Regions from separate parts of the Nocardia sp. NPDC055321 genome, predicted to be linked through region 2. Evidence: predicted binding sites of a transcription regulator. Region 2 holds the regulator's gene; the other holds the start of a gene.
The links. Region 2 encodes HspR, which represses chaperone genes until heat shock. Its sites were predicted from a motif close to ANNTGAGTNNNNNNNACTCANNT; they were not measured.
Positions count from the first base shown of each region.

Region 1: a site for HspR is predicted at 5,375-5,397, ahead of lon (endopeptidase La). Genes of this name have one in related genera too.

Region 1 is NZ_JBSHMS010000002.1:338,655-346,176, forward strand. It holds gene ACWIGI_RS04095 (zinc-binding dehydrogenase) at 1-852, opposite strand, end outside; gene ACWIGI_RS04100 (sporulation protein) at 944-1,651, shown strand; gene ACWIGI_RS04105 (alpha/beta fold hydrolase) at 1,732-2,589, opposite strand; gene ACWIGI_RS04110 (TetR/AcrR family transcriptional regulator) at 2,701-3,285, opposite strand; gene ACWIGI_RS04115 (alpha/beta fold hydrolase) at 3,285-4,130, opposite strand; gene ACWIGI_RS04120 (VOC family protein) at 4,354-4,710, shown strand; gene ACWIGI_RS04125 (iron chaperone) at 4,798-5,244, shown strand; gene lon (endopeptidase La) at 5,416-7,522, shown strand, end outside.
Region 2 is NZ_JBSHMS010000014.1:86,477-93,998, reverse strand. It holds gene ACWIGI_RS22895 (globin domain-containing protein) at 1-1,070, opposite strand, end outside; gene ACWIGI_RS22890 (heat shock protein transcriptional repressor HspR) at 1,625-2,023, opposite strand; gene dnaJ (molecular chaperone DnaJ) at 2,023-3,192, opposite strand; gene grpE (nucleotide exchange factor GrpE) at 3,265-3,870, opposite strand; gene dnaK (molecular chaperone DnaK) at 3,867-5,705, opposite strand; gene ACWIGI_RS22870 (DUF1707 SHOCT-like domain-containing protein) at 6,063-6,842, opposite strand; gene ACWIGI_RS22865 (DUF1707 domain-containing protein) at 6,854-7,522, opposite strand, start outside.

The DNA.
Region 1 (7,522 bases), on a different contig from region 2:
GCTGAAGGCGGTCCCGCCGGACACCGTGATCGGCTTGTCGGTCAGGCCGACCAGGACCAGGCGGCCCTGGGGGCCCAGGCACACCACGGCCTGTTCGCGGACAGCCGCGACGCCGGCGAAGTCGAAGGCCGCGGCCAGGCCGGTGCCGGTCGCGGCGAAGATCTTGGCGCGCAGCTCCGGGTCGGCGGGGTCGAAGGCCAGATCGGCGCCGAACTCCAGGGCGCGGTCGCGGGCTGCGGGCAGCGGGTCCACCGCGATGATCGGCGCGGCGCCGACCAGGCGCAGGAGCTGCACGCCGTGTGCGCCGAGGCCGCCGACGCCCCAGACGCCCACCGGCTCACCGGCTTTGATCTCGGCGGTCGCGGTGATGGCCGCCCAGGGGGTGGAGACCGCGTCGGGGATGAAGCACGCCTGCTCGAAGGGCAGCTCGTCGGGAATCGGCACCAGCGTGTCGACCCGGGCCAGGGTGTATTCGGCCCAGCCGCCGTCGTAGTCGACGCCGCGGGTGAAGGTGGCCTGGCCGCGCATCTCCCCGGCCTGCAACAGGACTCGGTCGCCGATCTCGGGTCCGGTGACGCCCGGTCCCAGGGCGTGCACGGTGCCCGCGACCTCGTGCCCGAGGGTGACGACGTCGCCCTTCAGGAACAGCGGGGTCAGGGTGCCGTCGATGAGGTGCACGTCCGACAGGCACACCCCTGCCGCCTCCACCTTGATCAGCACGTGATCGGGGCCCGGTTCGGGGATCGGCACCTCGTCGAGTTCCAACCGGCGGTTCGGTCCCAGGTGTAGACGCGCGGCGAGCATGGTCATCGACTCCTCGTGGCAGATCGGTTCGGGCACTCCGACCGCCATGCTAGGCCGATCGCGTGCCGGGTTCGGGTGATCGCCCGGGCTGTGGTTCGGTGGTGGGGTCCCGGCGGGGACCGGACGGGAGGTCGGTGCGATGGTCGACGGCGGCGTGGAATTCACGGTGGATGCCCTGCGGGTGCAACCCGGGCGGCGACTCGGCGGCCAGGTGCGTCTGACCGGTGGCTCGGACCCGATGACGGTGTCGCGCACCCGGATCCAGGTGAACTGCCGGAACCCCACCGACTGGGACGACGACCTCGGCTCCGCCCGGCACCGGATCTACCTCGACGAGACGGTGGCGACCGACACCCGGGTCCGGGACTCGGGCTCGGTCCTGATCCCCTTCCGCATCCGGATCCCGTGGGACACGGCCCTGACCGAATCGCGCGGCAAACCGATCCATCCCCTGTCGATGGACATCCGCGTGATCGCCGAGCGCGCGGGTGCGCTCGCGCTCGGACACACCCGCCCCCTGCGCGTGGTGCCGCTCCCCGCCCAGCTCGCCGTCCTGAACGCCGCCGTTGCCCTCGGCGCGGAGCCGAAGACGAGCCGGCTGTTCGACGGCGGCCAGGTTTTCGAGCTGTCCGGTCTACCTGGCCGACCCGCCCCGGGCCCCCGCCTGGCGCTCGCCACCACCGAAAACACGCTGGCGGTGAGCTGGTACGAACTCGGCGGCCCCACCGCGGACTCCATCGAGCTCACCCACGAACAGGCGGCGGCCGAGCCCTGGACCGACCGCCTGGGGGAGTGGTTCACCCGCCGCCCGTCCCCGCATCTGCCCCCGCCCCCACCGTCACTCTGACCCATCGCCAAATCCGCCGACGGTCGATGGGTACGGCGGTCCTTCACGCGCCCGGCCGGCCCGTATCCGGCTGAACGCGTTCAGCTTTCGGCCGCCACCGGCGCCGGAACCACGGGAGACAGGTGCTCGGCGAAGAACTCGCCGACGATCGCCGTAACCTCCGGCGCCCGTTCCAGCATCGCGACATGCCCGCAGCCGTCCAGCCATTCGGCGCGTTCGGGGCGCAGGGCTGCGTTCACGGTCCGGCCGGCGGCGGCGGACAGGATCCGGTTCTCGGTGCCCCAGATCGTGCAGACCGGGGGCAGCGCGTCGCGATCGGGCCAGTCGTCCAGGGTGGCGAAGGAACCCAGGTCGCGGACCAGGCCCACCAGGGCGCGGGCGGGGAACCCGGCGGCCAGCGGGGTGACGTACGGGCACTCGCGGTAGGCGCGGCCGCTGCTGAACCAGGTGCGAATCGTGGTGCGCGCGAACCATTCCGGGGTGTGCCAGCCGCCGAGCACCCGGGCGCCGAACCCGGGCAGGCCGCGGGTGACGCGCGCCGCGAGGCCGAGATCGCCGTGCATGGCGGTGTTCTCGGTGAGCGGGTTGATCGCCACCACCGCGCGCACGAGCCCGGGTTCGCGGCGGGCCAGGGTGAGGCTGATGGCCGCGCCGAGACAGTTGCCGACCAGGCCGATGCCGGTGAGCTCGTGCCGAATCACGAACTCCCGCACCAGTTCGGTGTAGCGCTCGAGGGTGTAGCCGGCCGCGGGCCGGTCCGAGGATCCGTAGCCGGGCAGGTCCAGCGCGTACACCCGATGGTTCCGGGCCAGCGCGGTGAGCTGCGGCATCCAGATCAGGTGTGAGGAACCGGCGTTGTGCAGCATGAGCACCGGCGGGCCGTCGTCCCCCTGCCGGAGATACGCGATACGGGTGCCGTCGAATTCGAACTCGTTCATGACGCTCCAGGGCTTCGTTGCCGATGGTCTCGCACCCATCGTGCGCCGCGCGGTGCGCGCCGCCGGGCATTTCCCGGGTTTCGGTGCCGGATCGCGTTGTGCGGCGGCCTGTCAGGCCCCGGTGGAAGTCTCGCCCAGCCGCAACAGGCCCCGGTCGAGGAACCGAACCATCCAGGCGAAGCTGGCGTCCGGTTCCCCGTCCCACTGGAATCCGCCCCCGGACTGCAGGGTGGCGAACCCGTGAAAGGTGCTGCGCAGGGTCCGCATCGCGTGGATCGTGTCGGCCTCGGGGATGGAATAGCCGCGCAGCACCGCCGCCATGGATTCCAACAGCCGTGAACTCGGCTGTCCCAGTGGATCGTCCGCCCCCGCCGGCTCGACGCCGACGGTGGCCGCGTACCGGCCCGGGTGCTCGACGATGTAGCCCCGGAACCCGTCGGCGAAGGCGGCGAGCGCGGCGCTGCCCGAATGTCCGTGCATGGCATCGCGAATACGCGCGTCGAGTTCGGTCAGCGCGAGCACCGCGATGCCGTGCTGCAGGTCGGCCAGGCTCTCGACGTGCTTGTAGAGCGAGGGCGTCCGCACGCCGAGCCGCTGCGCCAGCGGGCTCAGCGCCAGGTTCGCGAAGCCCACCTCGTCGGCCAGCGCCGCACCGGCGGCGATGACCTCGGCTCTGTTCAGTCCGGCCCGCGGCATCAGGCGTGCGCCTGCAGGAACGGCAGGATCAGTTCGGCGGTGCGCTCGGGCATTTCGGCGTGCGGGTAGTGGCCCGCGCCCTCGACCAGTCCGAGGCTGCCCAGTCCGGCGGGCATGGCGGCGATGACGGCGCGGCCCTCGGCCTCGGGGTTCGGGAAGTCCGGGTCGGCGGTGCCCATGACGACGAGCGCGGGCCGGGTGACGTTGCCGAGCTGGGCCTGCGCGTCGGCGGGGGTGGATTTGCCGGTCTTCATGAATTCCGCCATCCGGCCCGGTTCGCGCAGCGTGGCGAACAGGGCCGCGAGCTCGGCGTCGTGGTCGGCGGGCTTGGTCGGGTACGACACGTCCAGGTACTTCGCCCACTGCCCCAGGCTCTTGAAGACGAGCGTCGACATGAGCGGCACCATGCCGCGGCGGTACCGCGGGGTCTTGACGAGCGCGCCGAGGTCGAACTTCTGCACCAGGGTGAACGGGTTGATCTCCACGATCGCCCGCACCAGTTCCGGCCCTTCGGCGGCGGCGATGGTCGCCGCGCCGCCGGAGAGCGAATGCCCGACGATGACGGCCGGTCCGCCCAGTTTCGCGATGAGGGCCAGCAGGTCCCGCGCCACGTCGGTGCGGCTGATGGCGTCCTTCCCGGTCTCGGACGGCCAGTTCAGGCTGGATTCGCCGTGGCCGCGCATGTCGGCGCTGACCACCCGGTAGCCCGCCGCCGCGATCAGGGGTGCGAGGTGCCGGTAAGCCTGGCGCCGATCGCCGATGCCGTGCGAGAGCACCACCAGCGGGCCGTCACCGATCACGTCGTACGCGATCCGGCCGCCGTCGATGTCCAGGTACTCGGTCATGGTGTCCCTCTCCTCGAAGAAGTGAAGCTAAGTTCGATAGCCATAAAGCTAATAGCTTTAGCCAATCTCGTCAACCCCGCGCGCCGCGCCGCTTTTCGGGCCTCCGTACGGCCGAGCCCGTGGACTTTCCGTGGTGCCTTCCGTGGTCAGCACGGATGTCGCGCCGACCGCCCGGAAATACCGTTATAGCCATACCAACCAGCACGAACAGGAGCCGGAGACTATGACCGCCACCCCAGCCAAGGGCATCAAGACGGTGCTGTACCCCGTCTCCGATCTCACCGCGGCCAAGGCGCTGTACACCGCCCTGCTCGGGGTGGAACCGGAGATCGAGGGCACCTACTACGTCGGCTTCACCGTCGACGGCCACCACATCGGCCTGGTGCCGGACGGCGGCCCGCAGGGCAACACCGTCCCGGTCATCTACTGGGAGGTGCCCGACATCGAGGCCAAACTCGCCGAACTGGGCCCGGCCGGCGCGACCGCGCGGCAGTCCCTGCGCGACACCGGCAACGGTCGCCGCGTCGCCGAGGTGCGCGACGCCGACGGCAACATCCTGGGCCTGCTCCAGGATCGCTGAACCGCCGCGGTTCTTCGAATCTCGCTGTCCCCGAATCATTCCCGCCGACCACGGCACCCGAACACCGCACATCCGGAGGAACCCGAAATGACCACCGCCACCAAGACCACCGTCGGCTTCTCCGCCGCCGAGCGCGCCGCCATGAAAGCCCATGCCGCCGAACTCAAGACCGAGGCCCGCCGCGGCGGCAAGTCCTCCAAGGCCGACGGCACCGCCGACGTGCTCGCCAAGATCGCCGAGATGAACGACTCCGATCGCGCCCTGGCCGAACGCGTGCACGCCATCGTCACCGCGAACGCCCCGCACCTGATGCCCAAGCTCTGGTACGGCATGCCCTCCTACGCCAAGGACGGCAAGGTGCTCTGCTTCTTCAAGAGCGCCGAGAAGTTCAAGTCCCGCTACGCCACCTTCGGCTTCGAGGACAAGGCGAACCTGGACGAGGCCTCGATGTGGGCGACCTCCTTCGCCCTCACCGATCTGACCCCGGCCGACGAGGCGTTCCTCGGCGCGCTCGTCGCCCGCGCGGCCCAGTAGTCCGCGAAATACCTCCCGGCCTGCTGTTTCGCCCGGATCACCACCCGGTGGTCCGGGCGTTCGCCGGGGGCGAACAAGGTCGCGGAATTACCGGGCGGGGGTCGAGGTTGACTGGGTAACGCTCAACCTGAGTTGAGTAGGAGACGCTCAATCTTGGAAGAGGTAGCAGTCGTGACCAACACCCAGAACCTCCCGGTCCTGTTCCTGACCGATCCGATCGTGCTGCCCGGCATGATCGTCCCGATCGAGCTCGACGAGTCCGCGCAGGCCGCCATCGACGCCGCCCAGGCCGGCAAGGTCAACCAGGTGTTGGTCGCGCCGCGACTGGATCAGGGCTACGCCGGATACGGCGTGGTCGCCACCATCGAGCAGGTCGGCCGCATGCGCGGGGGCGCGCCCGCCGCGGTCCTCAAGGCCGAGGGCCGGGTGAAGATCGGCCACGGCGTGACCGGACCCGGCGCGGCCCTGTGGGTCGAGGCCGAGCTGGTCGAGACCCCGCCCGCCGACGGCCGCACCCGAGATCTGGCCGCCGAGTACAAGAAGCTGGTCGTCGCGGTGCTCCAGCGCCGTGAGGCCTGGCAGGTCATCGACGCGGTCAATCAGCTCTCCGATCCGTCGGCCATCGCCGACGCGGCGGGCTGGGCGTCGTACCTGAGCCACGACCAGAAGCGCGAGCTGCTCGAAACCCTCGATGTGGCAACCCGTTTGACCAAGCTGACCGAGTGGACCAAGCAGCACATCGCCGAGACCGAGGTCAACGAGAAGATCAGTGAGGAAGTGCGCGACGGGGTCGAGAAGTCCCAGCGCGAGTTCCTGCTGCGCCAGCAGCTCAACGCGATTCGCAAGGAGCTCGGTGAGGACGAACCGGACGGCGCGGAGGATTACCGCACCCGGATCGAGAACGCCGATCTGCCCGAGGACATTCGCGAGGCCGCGCTGCGCGAGGTCGGGCGGCTGGAGCGGGCGAGCGATCAGAGCCCGGAGTCGGGCTGGATCCGCACCTGGCTGGACACCGTCCTGAAGCTGCCGTTCGGCGTGAAAACCGAGGACAGCACCGATGTCTCGGCCGCGCGCGCGGTGCTGGACGCCGATCACCACGGCCTGGACGAGGTCAAGGACCGCATGGTCGAGTACCTGGCGGTGCGCGCTCGTCGCGCCGCCCGCGGCCTGGAGGTCGTCGGCGGTCGCGGTTCCGGCGCGGTGCTGGTGCTGGTCGGCCCGCCCGGCGTGGGCAAGACCTCGCTGGGTGAGTCCGTGGCACGGTCGCTGGGGCGCAAGTTCGTTCGCGTCGCCCTGGGCGGCGTGCGCGACGAGGCCGAGATCCGCGGCCACCGGCGCACCTACGTCGGCGCGCTGCCCGGTCGCATCGTGCGGGCGATGAAGGAGGCAGGTTCGATGAATCCCGTCGTCCTGCTGGACGAGATCGACAAGGTCGGCTCCGATTTCCGCGGTGATCCGGCGGCGGCGCTGCTCGAGGTCCTGGACCCCGCGCAGAACCACACCTTCCGCGATCACTACCTGGATCTGGATCTGGACCTGTCCGACGTGCTGTTCATCGCGACCGCGAATGTCATGGACACCATCCCCGGCCCGCTGCTGGACCGCATGGAGCTCATCACCGTCGACGGTTACACCGAGGACGACAAGGTCGCCATCGCCCGTGACTTCCTGATCCCGCGGCAGCTCGAGCGCAACGCGCTCACCACCGACGAGGTCGAGTTCACCGACGAGGCGCTGCGCGAGGTGGCGGCGAACTACACCCGCGAAGCCGGTGTGCGGCAGCTGGAAAGGCTGATCGCCAAGGCCCTGCGCAAGGCGGTGACCAGGCTGTCGGAGTCGGCGGACCCCGCCGCGGGCAGCATCGTCTCCGCCGGCGAGTTCGTGCCGGACACCGGAAGCGATTCCGCCGCACTGGGTTACGACGCGGAGCTGGGCTACGACGCCGGGGTTCCGGTGTCGGCCGCGGATCGCCTGGTGATCGGCGTCGGCGACCTGAAGGACTACCTGGGCCGTCCGCGCTTCACCCCCGACGGGGTGGAACGCACCGCGGTGCCCGGTGTCGCGACGGGTCTGGCGGTGACCGGCGCCGGCGGCGACGTCCTCTACATCGAGGCCAACGCCGCCGAGGGCGAGCGCTCGCTGACCCTGACCGGCCAGTTGGGTGACGTGATGAAGGAGTCCGCGCAGATCGCGCTGACCTACGTCCGCTCGCACCTGGAGGAGATCGGGATCGAGCCGAAGGTCCTGGATCGCAACATCCACATCCACTTCCCCGCGG
Region 2 (7,522 bases):
TCGCGATCTTCCCAGGCGCCGAAGCTGGCCACTATCTTGCCTATCTGGCCTACCCGGCGGGGTTCCAGGCCGGGGTAGTCTTTCGGCTCCTCCGTCGAGGTGTCGAAGTGCCACCAGGGGTTTTCTTCGCTCTCGGTGACGGGGTGGACTGTCAGCCACTTGTTCGCCTGGGCCAGTTGGCTCAGGACCTCGAGATCGTAGAGGTCGCAGGGGTAGTGGCCGCCCACGAAGATGTCGACCTTCGGGTTCGAGCGGCGCTGGGTCATCGACATCAGCTGGGCGCGCAGGGGAGCTATGCCGGTGCCGCAGCCGACCATCAGCATCTTGCGGCGGGTGTTGCGGGGGACGCCGAGGCCGCCGAGGGGGGAACCGATCAGCCAGCGCTCGCCGACCTTCGTGTGGCCGACCATCGCGGGGCTCACCCAGCCGCCGGTGACGCCGCGGATGTGGAACTCGATCTCGCCGCTGGGATTCGAGGGAATCGCGGGTGAGAGATAGCGCCACATCCGGGGGCGCGAGGGCACCTGCACGCTCATGTACTGGCCGGCCGCGTACTGCATGGGCTGATCCAGTTGCAGGCGCACGATCGCGAGATTGCGCAGCACCTCGCGATGTTCGATGACGGTGCCCGTCCACACCGGCGGGGTGCTCTCGGAATCGGCGGCGCCGATCATGGTGTCGGCGATGACGCCGAGCCCGGCGTCCCACGCCTGTTCGACCTCGTCTGTCCACATCTCGGTGCCGGCGTAGGCCTGCATGGCGGCCTTCAGTGATTTGGCCACCGCCGCATAGTGTTCGGCGACGACACCGTACTTGCGGTGGTCGCGGCCGAGTTGCGCGAGGAACGGCAGGAGCTTGTTCGGCTCCTCCAGCCTGTCGACCACGTAGGCGATGGCCTTGACGAGCCTGTCGCGCTGCGCGTCCAGGGCCGCGGGGAAGAAATCCCGCACCTGGGGGTAATCGGTGAAGAGGATCGCATAGAAGGATCGAGCGAGTTTTTCGGGGCCGCCCTCCTCCGCAGCAACCGCCTTGAACGTCGTTCTTATCAATGCGACGGTCCGCGAATCCATTTGTGTCACAACCCCATTTCGCACTCGAACACAGGCGAATCCGGCGAGTGCAGTGCTGCGGGACACTCGACAGCAGCCGTTGGTGAGCAAGTGTAGGCGAGGTTTGCCAGCAACGGAACGGGACCTTTCAAACACACCCCTGCAATTCCCTGAAAACCAGGCGAAGGCGAGCAATTACCCCACAAAACAGACTGATCAACTAGGACACGCCGCGCGACACGGGTTTTCACCCATAGATCCTGCGTGATCCGTTTTGCAAGACTCAGAAATCGAGCGACCCCACCGCAACCGCGCCGGTTCCGAAATCCCCTTGTCGCTCACGACAAATGAAACAAACTTCGCAATTTCCCAACCGACCGGTCTAATTGTATTACCCAGAAGCCCCCGGCGCCACACGCTTGCACCCCGCCCGCCATTTTTTCGCTCCCCACTACCGAATCCAGCACATTGCCTGCAACAAACCGCATCAGTGCGAACACCACCGAGCGCTCCCACCCGGAAACGAGAACAGCGCCCCGGATTCCGGGGCGCTGTTCATCACTGACCGACTACCGCTACGGCAGATTCCGCCGATGCCGCGGCTGCCACACCACCAGCGCCGTACTGCGCTGCGGCGGCGACAGATCCGGCCGGTACCCCGCCCGCAACCGCTCCACCTCGGCGCCGAGTTCGGCGACCCGCTGCTGTAGCTCCTCGACCTGATTGGTGAGCTCGATGATCCGTTTGATGCCCGCCAGGTTGACGCCCTCGTCCTGGGACAACCGCTGCACCTCGCGCAGCAGCTGCACATCACGGTCCGAGTAGCGCCGGCCGCCGCCGGACGTGCGTTGCGGCGACACCAGACCCAGGCGGTCATAGGTGCGCAGCGTCTGGGCGTGCATGCCTGCCAGCTGCGCCGCCACCGAGATCAGGAAGTACTGCGCCTCGGTGGCCTTGTTCGGATCATGACTCATTACGCACCTGCCCATCCAGCACGCGGATCGAAGCCACTGGTCTTCTCCGCCTCCGCGTAGCGCCGCAGCGCCTCGGTGGCATCGTCGTCCAGCTTCTGCGGGATCGCGACCTTGACGGTGACGAGCAGATCGCCCGCGCCGCCGTCGCGCTTGGACACACCGCGCCCGCGCACGCGCAGGGTGCGGCCGTCGGCGGTGCCCGGGGGCACCTTCACACCGACCCGGCCCTCCAGCGTCGGCACCGAAACGGTTGTCCCCAGCACCAGTTCGCTGTAGCTGACCGGCAGCACCAGGGTCAGGTCGTCGCCGTTGCGGCCGAAGACCTTGTCCTGGCTGACGTGCACGGTGACGAACAGATCGCCGGGCGGCGCGCCCCGCAGACCCGCTTCGCCCTGGCCCGCCAGCCGGATCCGCTGCCCGTCGCGCACGCCCGGGGGAATGCGCACGGTAATGGTGCGGGTCCGGTTCTGGATGCCGGCGCCCCGGCAGTCGACGCACGGGTCGTCGATGATCGACCCGGTGCCCCGGCAGTCGTCGCACGGTTCGCTGAACCCGAACGCGCCCTGGTTCCGGCTGACGACGCCGGTTCCGTTGCAGTGCGGGCACACTCGCGGACTGGTGCCGGGCTTGGCGCCGCTGCCGTGACAGGTCGTGCACGCGGCCGGGCTGGTCATGCGCAGCGGCACCGTCACGCCCTGGGCGGCCTCGCGGAAGCCCAGGGTCGTCTCGGTCTCCACGTCGCTGCCGCGGCGCGGCCGCGAGGTGCGGGTGCCGCCCCGGTTGAACAGTCCGCCGAGGATGTCGCCGAGGCCGCCGTCGGCGCCGCCGGGCTGCGCCCCGCCGAAGATGTCACCGAGATTGAAGTCGCCGGAGAACCCGCCGCCCTGGGTGTAGCCACCGCCGGGCGAGAAGCCGCCGCGGCCGAAACCACCGCTGGCGAAGAGCTTTCGCGCTTCGTCGTACTCCTTGCGCTTCTCCGGATCCGACAGCACGGCGTGCGCCTCGCTGACGGTCTTGAACCGCTCCTCGGCCTTGGTGTCACCCGGGTTCTTGTCCGGGTGCAGGTCGCGGGCGAGTTTGCGGTACGCCTTCTTGATCTCTTCGGGGGTCGCGCCGGAGGCGATACCCAGCTCCTTGTAGAAGTCCTTCTCGAGCCACTCCCGATTCACCGGGCATCCCCTCCTTTCGATTCGATCGACACCGGGACCGGTGTCCGGACCCCGGTCGGGGTCGCTGTCGTATTACTCGACGCCAGCGGCATCGGGACCGCCGTTCGCCGGGTCCGACGCGGGTGCGTCGTTCAGATCTGCCACCGCGTCGGTGACACCGACCAGTGCGTGCCGCAGGACGCGATCGCCGAAGCGGTAGCCCTTGCGCATGACCATGCCGAGCACCGGATCGTGACCCGAGCCCTCGTGCTGCACGGCCTCGTGCAGGGTCGGGTCGAAAGGTTCACCCTCCGAACCGAAGTCCTGCAGGCCCTGCTTCTGCAGCGCGGTGACCAGCTTGTCCGCGACGGACTTGAGCGGTCCGGTCTCGAGGTCGCCGTGCGCGCGCGCCCGGTCGAGATCGTCGAGCACCGGGAGCAATTCGCTCACGATGGTCGCCTTGGCGTTGTCGATGGTGGCCTGACGGTCCCGCTCGACGCGGCGGCGGTAGTTGGCGTATTCGGCGGTGAGCCGCTGCAGATCCGATGTGCGCTCGGCGAGTTCGGCGCTGATCGCGTCGGCGAGCGAATCCTCGCTCAGCGCATCTGCGGCCGAAGCCGCGGCGAATTCCTCCGCCGCGGCCTCGCCTACCTCACCCGAGACCGTAGTCGGCTCCTGCTCCGGGTTCGGATTCGTCACTTCTTCTCCGGCTCCTCGACGACCTCGGCGTCCACGACGGTGTCATCGGCGTCCGGCGCGCCCTGGCCGTTGGCCGAAGCGCCCTGCTCCTGCGCCGAGGCCTCGTAGATGGCCTGGCCCAGCGCCTGCGACTCGGTCGCGAGCTTCTCCACCGCGGTCTTGATGACCGCGATGTCGGTGCCCTTGAGCGCCTCGTTCGCCTCGGCGATGGCCGCCTCGACCTTGGTCTTGATGTCGGCCGGGACCTTGTCCTCGTTGTCCTTGATGAACTTCTCGGTCTGGTGCACCAGCGACTCGGCCTGGTTGCGGGTCTCGGCCTCTTCGCGACGGGCCTTGTCCTCCGAAGCGTGCGCCTCGGCGTCCTTGACCATGCGATCGATCTCTTCCTTGGACAGACCGGAGCCGTCCTGGATCTTGATCGTGTTCTCCTTGCCCGTGCCCTTGTCCTTGGCGGTCACGTGCACGATGCCGTTGGCGTCGATGTCGAAGATGACCTCGATCTGCGGCACGCCGCGCGGGGCCGGCGGGATGCCGGTCAGCTCGAAGGAGCCCAGGAGCTTGTTGTGCGAAGCGATTTCGCGCTCGCCCTGGAAGACCTGGATCTGCACGGACGGCTGGTTGTCGTCGGCCGTGGTGAAGGTCTCGGACCGCTTGGTCGGGATCGTGGTGTTGCGCTCGATGAGCTTGGTCATCACGCCGCCCTTGGTCTCGATGCCCAGCGACAGCGGGGTGACATCGAGCAGCAGGACGTCCTTGACCTCGCCCTTGAGCACGCCGGCCTGCAGGGCGGCGCCGACGGCGACGACCTCGTCCGGGTTCACGCCCTTGTTGGGCTCACGGCCGCCGGTCAGCTCCTTGACCAGCTCCGACACGGCGGGCATACGGGTCGAACCACCAACGAGGACAACGTGATCGATGTCGCCGACGGCGATGCCCGCGTCCTTGATGACGGACTGGAAGGGCTTGCGGGTGCGGTCCAGCAGATCAGCGGTGATCTTCTGGAACTCGGCGCGGGTCAGCTGCTCGTCGAGGAACAGCGGGTTCTTGTCCGCGTCGACCGTGATGTAGGGCAGGTTGATCGAGGTCGACTGCGAGGACGACAGTTCGATCTTGGCCTTCTCCGCGGCCTCGCGCAGGCGCTGCAGGGCCATCTTGTCCTTGGTCAGGTCGATGCCCGAGGACGCCTTGAACTTGTCGACCAGCCAGGTCACGACGCGCTCGTCCCAGTCGTCGCCACCGAGGTGGTTGTCACCGGAGGTCGCGCGGACCTCGACGACGCCCTCGCCGATGTCGAGCAGCGAGACGTCGAAGGTGCCGCCACCGAGGTCGAAGACCAGGATGGACTGTTCCTTGTCGCCCTTGTCCAGGCCGTACGCCAGCGCCGCCGCGGTGGGCTCGTTGACGATGCGCAGGACGTTGAGGCCCGCGATCTGGCCGGCTTCCTTGGTCGCCTGGCGCTGCGCGTCCTCGAAGTAGGCGGGGACAGTGATGACCGCGTCGGTGATCTCCTCACCGAGGTACGCCTCGGCGTCGCGCTTCAGCTTCATCAGCGTGCGCGCGGAGATCTCCTGCGGGGTGTACTTCTTGCCGTCGATCTCGACGGTCCAGTCCTCGCCCATGTGGCGCTTGACCGAACGAATCGTGCGATCGACGTTGGTGACCGCCTGGTTCTTCGCGGGCTGACCCACGAGAACCTCGCCGTTCTTGGCGAAGGCGACGATCGAGGGGGTGGTGCGCGAACCCTCCGAGTTGGCTACGACTACCGGCTCACCGCCTTCGAGAACGGCGATGACCGAGTTCGTGGTCCCGAGGTCGATACCGACCGCACGAGCCATGGTGTTTCCTCCTAGTTGATTACCTGCGTCCATGCCACTGGACCGACCCCGCGGGGTGGTCCACAGCAACACTGAGCGTGGTCGGCTCAATCCTGCATCGATCTCTGTCCCGATGCAACTCTAACTTGAGTCGAACTCACTCAACTTGTGTCTGATCTGCACCAACGAGCGACCTCAGAGATGTATTCCCGGGTGCGAAAAATTTCCCGGGGCGGTGGGCCGAGGGTCATTGTGTGCATACCGAACGGTCTCTAACCAGGGTTCGGAGCCGGATTGTGATAGAAGGACGCGCAACTTTCGGCGTCGGTCTCCCGCGTCGCTAGACCTCGGTCCGCCGACCGCAGCCCAACCTGTCGGTCATTTCTCGGAGTAGGGGAACACCTCACGCGGCTCACCGGAGAAGGCGACTTCCATATGCGCCGTCGCGGAGCCGTTGCCGACGTAGATCGTCACGATCGGACTGGTGTCGGTCGCACTGGTCGGCCGCGAAATCGCCACATGGGTAATCCGCCCGCCCGGCACCTTCAGCGTCTGCACCGCACCCGCGAGCAACTCCGCGATGGCTCGCACGTCGATCCCGGTGAGCTGAAACGACTCGGTGCTGCCGCTGCGCGACGAGGTCGTCGAGTTCGCGAATCGGCCGTCGCGATAGCTGATGTCCTCGACCCGATCGCCGTCCACCGGGCGGTCCACGGATACGTACTCGGGAAAGAGCCGCACGTCATCTACCGGTGCGTCGCCATATTTCGCCTGATAGGCCGCCAGGAAGCTACCGAAGCCCGGGCCGGTGGTGCCATCGGTGCGCGCGGTACGCGGCGGATCCGGTTCGCTCACCCAGCCGAAGAACGAGCCGAGCAGCGCGGCCACCGCCACCGTGCCCGCCGCCGCGATCCAGCGCCGCCGCGGCAGTCGGCGTTCGGGCCGAATCAGCGGGGCGTCCACCAGGTTTCGCGGAATCTGAAGATCGGAGATGAGCGCGTCGAGGTCGCCGAAGGTACGCGCCCGCATCGCCGCGGCGGTGCGCTGGGCATGTTCGGATTCACTCAATTCGCCTGCGGCACGGGCGGAATCGATCAGCGAGCAGGCGTCGACCCGATCGGAATCGCGGACCCGCAGTCCGGAATGCTGGGAAACCATCGTCGCCTCGCCTAACCCTTGAAGGGGTATGCCCGCAGGACGGTACCGGCGGGTGTGGCCGTCAGATAGCCACTCTCTTCAACCGAATTGCGCACCCAGATGCTGAGCACCGGGGCGGCACCGCGTTCGACCCCGACAGCGAGGTGGGTCACGGCGCCCCCTTCCACTTTCAGCATTCCCGGCGCATCGGCGAGCAGCTTGTCCAGCGCCGCCAGATCCAGTTCTGCCATATCGAATGTGGGTGTGGTCGTTGCGCGGGTGGTCGTCGCCTTGGTCACTTCGAATCCGCTGCGGTAGTTGTACTCCGTCTGCCGATTAGGCTGCGGGGCCCTGGTCACCGCGATGTGCGTGTCGTGGAAGCCGACCTCGTCCACGACGGTGTCACCGAACTTGGCCCGGTAGTCGTCGCGAAACTGCGCGATGCCCTGCACCGTGTTGAATTTCGGCGTCCCAATGATCCTCGGGGTGATCGCGCCGAGCTCCACCGTGGGCGGCGGCGCGGGCGGCGTCTCGGGCTGATGCGCCCACACGAACGCACCCACCGCCGCGACGAGGCTGACCGCCACCATCGCGACCGGAAACACGAAGCCGCGCACCGACGTCGGCGGCCGGGCGGCGGCGCGGGTGCCGACCGGGCGCTGCAGATCGTCGGTGAGGTCGGACAGCTCACCCAGGCTCTT